2 regions of the Enterococcus sp. DJ147D b genome follow, and region 2 is predicted to be linked to the other one. Evidence: predicted binding sites of a transcription regulator. Region 2 holds the regulator's gene; the other holds the start of a gene.
The links. Region 2 encodes LexA, which represses DNA repair genes until DNA is damaged. Its sites were predicted from a motif close to CNAACANNTGTTNG; they were not measured.
Positions count from the first base shown of each region.

Region 1: ruvA (Holliday junction branch migration protein RuvA) is a predicted target of LexA. The motif match lies at 1,339-1,352, and genes of this name have one in related genera.

Region 1 is NZ_CM177104.1:124,211-127,427, reverse strand. Features, by position in the region: gene ruvB (Holliday junction branch migration DNA helicase RuvB) at 1-702, opposite strand, end outside; gene ruvA (Holliday junction branch migration protein RuvA) at 715-1,317, opposite strand; gene msrB (peptide-methionine (R)-S-oxide reductase MsrB) at 1,495-1,944, opposite strand; gene treR (trehalose operon repressor) at 2,024-2,737, opposite strand; gene treP (PTS system trehalose-specific EIIBC component) at 2,971-3,217, shown strand, end outside.
Region 2 is NZ_CM177104.1:1,482,540-1,485,756, forward strand. Features, by position in the region: gene tkt (transketolase) at 1-922, opposite strand, end outside; gene AC4BD1_RS07030 (DUF896 family protein) at 1,033-1,272, opposite strand; gene lexA (transcriptional repressor LexA) at 1,419-2,042, shown strand; gene AC4BD1_RS07040 (hypothetical protein) at 2,179-2,397, shown strand; gene AC4BD1_RS07045 (immunoglobulin-like domain-containing protein) at 2,565-3,217, opposite strand, start outside.

The DNA.
Region 1 (3,217 bases), 1.2 Mb from region 2:
TTGTGCAAAGTCACGCACTCTTTTTAACAAACGGTTCGCAATCCGTGGGGTTCCTCTAGAACGACGTGCAATTTCAATTGCCCCGTCTTCTACGATATCTGTTTGAAAAATAGAAGCAGAACGCTGAACGATTTCTCGTAAATCTCCCTCATCGTAGTATTCCATGTGTGAAATGATCCCAAAGCGGTCACGCAATGGTGCTGAAAGCATCCCAGCACGCGTCGTCGCTCCAATCAATGTAAATGGAGGTAAAGGGAAATGAACGGGGTGTGCTGTGGGACCTTGCCCTACCATGATATCTACGTAAAAGTCTTCCATTGCAGAATACAATGTTTCTTCCGCCACTCGTGGTAAGCGATGGATTTCATCAATGAACAATACATCGCCTGCTTCCAATTCATTCAAAATTGCAACAAGATCGCCAGGTCGTTCAATCGCTGGCCCGCTCGTGGTACGGATATTTACAGACATCTCATTTGCGATTACCATTGCCATCGTCGTTTTCCCTAACCCTGGCGGACCATACAATAGTACATGATCAAGTGGTTCTTCACGATTACGAGCGGCTTCGATATAAATTTGAAGTTCCTGTTTCACCTTATTTTGTCCAATGTATTGTGACAATAAATGTGGTCGGAGAGATTTTTCCAAACTAAGTTCATTCTCGCCAGTTTCTGGTGATAGAATATGTTCGTCTGTCATCGTGCTTCCCTCCTACTTTTTCATCATCAATTTTAGCGCCTGGCGTAGATATTCATCGGTAGTCAAATTTTCTTGTGCTTGTAATTGTTTTTCTACACGTTTCACTTCTTTTGCACTATATCCCAACGCAGTTAAAGCTTCCATTGCTTCAGCTAATGCCGTCGTATCTTGTGTATTGGCTTCATCAAATAAATTGATTGGTGCTTCGATACTGATTTCACCTAATTTTCCTTTTAGATCCAAAATCATTTGTTGTGCGGTCTTTTTACCAACACCTGGGAATTTTGTTAAATAAGTAACATCGCCAGACTCGATTGCATGAATCAAACCCGAGTGATCATCACTCGCCATAATTGCTAACGCGCTTTTTGGGCCAATTCCTGAAACACTAACGAGTCTTAAGAACAATTGCTTCTCTTCTAAGCTAGAAAAACCATAAAGTAGATGACCGTCTTCACGAATGACCTGGTGTAAATAGATAGTTATTTCTTTGTTCATCTTACCACTATAACGATAAGGATTTCCTAAGGCGATTTGGTAACCAATTCCTTGATTTTCTACCACAATATAATAGGGGCTGATAAATGTAACCATCCCTTTTAGATATTCATACATTCAATTTTCCTCTTTCTTTCACACACATACGTTCGCTTTATTGTAGCACATTTCAACGACTGAAAAAAGTAGCTTCCTTTTAAGCAAATTCAAACAAAAAACTAAAAAAAGCGAATAAAAAAGAAACCTCGCTTCGGCTTGCCTATTTCGAGGTTTCTCTTCCTTTCGTTAGGTGGATCATTCAACAAGTGATTTATATTTTTCATAACCTTGCTCAGCCATTTCATCATATGGAATGAATTTTAACGCAGCTGAATTGATACAGTAACGTAATCCACCTTTATCTGCTGGACCATCATTAAAAACATGACCAAGATGTGAATCGGCACTTTGACTTCTAACTTCTACTCTGTGCATGCCATGTGAGCGATCGTTTTTTTCAGCAATTTCATCGTCACTAATCGGCTTACTGAAAGATGGCCAGCCACAGCCTGCATCGTATTTTTCCGTTGAACTAAATAAAGGTTTTCCACTCACGATGTCAACATAAATTCCTTTTTCATAAAAGTCATCATATTTTCCACTAAATGGACGTTCAGTTGCATTTTCTTGCGTCACTGCGTATGCGATTGGCGATAATTTTTGTTTCAATTCTTCATCAGTTACTGGATTTTTTTCTTTTGCCATTGACGTCATCTCCTTTTCTGTTAATCTTACTGACCAACAACCAAAAGAGGCAACTAATCTGCTCACTTCTTGCTAAGAATCAAACTTTACGACGACGCGCAAATTCAACAAAGCGAAACTTATCTAATCGATGAATGGATTCTGTATACTCAAAGCAACGCGTATCTTCTAGGTGAACTAATCCTCGAACAATCACCACGTAGGGATCATCATTTAAGGTCATTGCATCGTAGATCTCTGGTGTCACAGGTTCTACCGTAATTTCTTTTTGCGCATAAGCAATCGTCAATCCCAAGTTATTTTCAAAATAATCATAGATAGATGCTTCTGCTTGTTCAGTTGACAAAGTCGGTACAACTTCTTTCAATAAGTAATCACGATCTAAAATCACAACCTCACCTGCGATTTTTCGCTGTCGAACTAAATGCCAAACTGGCGTCCCAACTGTCCATCCGGTAATTTCGCTTAATTCTTTATCGACTTTTGTTTCAACTAACTCTTGAACAATCGTTTTGCTTGGAATATTTTGAGTTTCTTGCAATTCTTTGTAGCTCGTCAGTCCTGAAATTGGAAAATCAAAACGACTTCTTTCTAAGACAATCGATCCTTTTCCTTGTTTTTTCTGAATATAACCTTCTGTTGTCAATAGCTGCAGTGCTTTTCGGATCGTTTCTCGAGAGACGCCGTATATTTTAATTAATTGATTTTCACTTGGTAAAAGTGTGTGCGGAGGATATTGCTTTGCTAAAATTTTTTTCTCCAGATCCAAAAAAATTTCATTAAATTTATTCATTGTTTTGATTCCTCCACCCAATTATTTTTTCGATTATTGCTCCACTATACTATAGCATTGTTTTCATTTCAATGTTCAAAAAAGATGAGGAAAGTCGCGTATCACCAGAGAATAAATCGATTACGAGGACAAATAACAGCACTTGAAATAAAACGCTTGCATTTCGTTTTTGATTCCAGTATAGTTAACTAAAGAAACTTGCATAGACAAGTTAAGTGAAAGGAGTTTTTCTTATGACAAAGTACCAAGCAGATGCCGAGAAATTGTTAAAAGAAATCGGTGGAAAAGAAAATATTGCTGCAGTCAGCCATTGTGCCACTCGGATGCGTTTTGTTTTAAATGATCCAGCAATAGCGAATGAGGAAGCAATAGAAGATATTCCAAGTGTAAAAGGAATGTTCACTAATGCTGGACAGTTCCAAGTTATTATTGGTAACGATGTAGCAACTTTCTACAACGATTTTGTTTCTGTATCTGGTG
Region 2 (3,217 bases):
CTGCTTTTTCGCCCTCTTCGACCATTTTTTCATGGAAACGAATAGCTACTTCTTCAGGCACTGTGAAATCTGGGTAATCCCAACCATACACTTCTTTTGCCATCTTGATTCCTTCATCACCAATCGGTGCGCCATGGACAGAAGATGTTCCTTCGTTAGGTGAGCCATAACCGATAACTGTTTTCACTTCAATTAGTGTTGGTTTTTCAGTTTCCTTTTTAGCTGCTTCAATTGCGTTAGAGATAGCTTCTAAATCATTTCCATCTTTCACTAGGATATGTTGCCAGCCATACGCTTCGTAGCGAGCGCCAACGTTTTCTGTGAAGGCTTTTGAAGTTGGGCCATCAAGTGAAATATCATTTGAATCATATAAAACAATTAATTTTCCTAATTTCATGTGTCCAGCCATAGAACTTGCTTCTTGAGACACACCTTCCATTAAATCGCCGTCACCACATAAAGCATAAGTATAATGATCAACAATATTAAAGTTTTCTTTATTATAAGTTGCTGCAAGGTGTGCCTCTGCCATTGCCATACCAACAGCCATGCCGATTCCTTGACCTAGTGGACCAGTTGTTGCTTCAACGCCATCTGTATGATGGACTTCTGGATGTCCTGGTGTTTTTGATCCCCATTGACGGAATTGTTTCAAGTCATCAATTGTTACTTGATAGCCAGATAAGTGGAGTAAACTGTACAACATAGCTGAACCATGCCCAGCAGAAAGTACAAAACGGTCACGATCTACCCAATTTCTCGAAGTAACAGGATTTACTTTTAAATGTTTTGTCCAAAGTGCATATGCCATCGGTGCAGCACCCATCGGTAAGCCTGGATGACCTGAGTTTGCTTTTTGTACAGCTTCAATACTTAATGTACGGATTGTGTTAACGCCTAGTTGATCAATTTTGTCGAACAAAAGAACCCCTCCAATTTAGGTTTTTTTTACTGTAATTCATTTCATGCTCATTTTAGCGGATACAGTTCAAAAAATCAATGCTTTTTTGGTATTTTTTACCAAAAACCACACTAACGGTCATGTAACCCTTTTTCTTTTTGAATTTCTTTTAATTTATCTGGTGTCACATCATTACCTTCTGGATCAACGATTTTCATTCCTTCAATATGATGTCTCATGCCAGAGCGAAAAGCTGTCAAATATTCTTCTCTCAATAAAATCTGTTCTTTTTCTTCTTCTTTTGAAAGTCCTTCAGCTTTTTTCTTTTTGGCTAATTCATTAATACGTGCAATTTTTTCAGGTGATAACATTATCAGCCCTCCTTTTTTCTCTTCTTATATTATATAAAAAAACCAAAAAAAACAACTAGCGATCTCTATTTACATACGAACATTTGTTTGAAACAGCGCTTTTTATGTGGTATTATTTAATTATTAAGTGAAAGAAGGTGTACTTTGTGGCCCGACAAACTGAAACACGACAAATCGAAGTCTTACGTTATATCCACGAACAAGTGACCCGTAAAGGATACCCACCAACTGTTCGTGAGATTGGTGAAGCTGTTAACCTTTCTTCAACATCAACTGTCCATGGACATTTAGCACGATTAGAAAAAAAAGGATTCATTTTACGTGACCCGACAAAGCCACGAGCAATCGAACTAACTGATTTAGGGTTAGATCAAATTGGGATCAAACCATCTACTATTCCAATGCTCGGAGTAGTCACAGCTGGTGAGCCGATTCTTGCAGTTGAAGATGCCTCCGACTTTTTTCCTGTTCCACCAAATTTAACTTCAGAAGAAGGCAGCTTATTCATGCTGACCATTCGTGGTGAAAGTATGATCAATGCAGGAATTTTAGACGGGGATAACGTCATCGTTCGAAAGCAAGAAAGTGCTAAAAACGGCGATATCGTCATTGCTATGACAACAGAAAATGAAGCGACTTGCAAAAGATTCTATAAAGAAAAAAACCATTTCCGTTTACAACCTGAAAATGACTTATTAGAACCAATCATTTTAGATGAGGTCTCTATCTTAGGTTTAGTAGTTGGTCTCTATCGTAGCCACATTTATTAATATAATTAAACCAAAGAATTGCAGTAAAACTTCTGCAATTCTTTTTTTATTGATCTTACCTCTTTACAAACCGAACAAACATTCGTATAATGATTTTACGAACGAATGTTCGCATAAATAAATGAGGTGAGAATTCATGAAATCAATTAGACGTATTGGCTTGGTATTACTGGTTTTATTCTTAGGTATTTTGATTGGCAATTTTGGGATCCAACCGGCATTGATTATTTTTCTTCCGTTATTCACATTATGGTTCATGTTGTGGGACGAAAAAAAATATCGTCAAGCCGAACAGCGTAGGCTTCATGAAGAACATTTCTATCATGAACATTACTTACGCTCTCGGCAATCTTGAAAGAAAAATAAAGGTAATTAATCGTTCGTTACAATCATCTATTGGCTATTATACTGAAGGCAATTGCTTGTCCTTTACTTTGACTAATCCAAAGTATTCATTCAATAAGAACTATTATTCCCCTATCAAAAAAGACGATCAAAATTTTGATCGTCTTTTTGCATTTCTTAATTAGTTGACTCTTTTTTTAATTCCCATGAAGCATCACTACCTGGTACAGATTGTGTCCACCATTTAGCAAGATATTGTTTGCCATTGTAATTTACAAGATCTCCTGCAACATATGTCCCGCCTTGATAATAATCTACACTCCCGTCCTCATTTTTTATTATTTCTTTTTCCCAAACTTGTGCAGATCCTGGAGTATCCCCTTTTGTCCACCATTTAGCCGTATAAGTTGCTCCTTGATAGGTAACTTTGTCTCCTTTCACGTAAATCGTTGTTGAGGAATAGTTAGGTACATTTTCTTTTTCTTTGACTGTTACAGTAATTGTTTGCGTTGTCTTTTCACCTTTGCTGTCAGCAACTGTATATGTAAGATCATTTGTTCCAACTTTTGAAGTGTCGACATTTCCTGTCACAACTATTTTTGATGTTAGGTCACCATCTTCTTGATCGTTCGCTGTTACGCCAGCTAGTTTATCAAAGGTTGCACCAACTTCAATGATTTGATCTTTCAAACCAGAAAAAATTGGTTTCGTATTCGCATTAGGGTCCACTACTGTAATCGTCCGAATCTTTTCTGAATGGTTTTTCTGACTGTCTACCACAGAATAAGTTATTTGGTATTCACCAGCCTTTGAAGAATCCACCGTTCCAG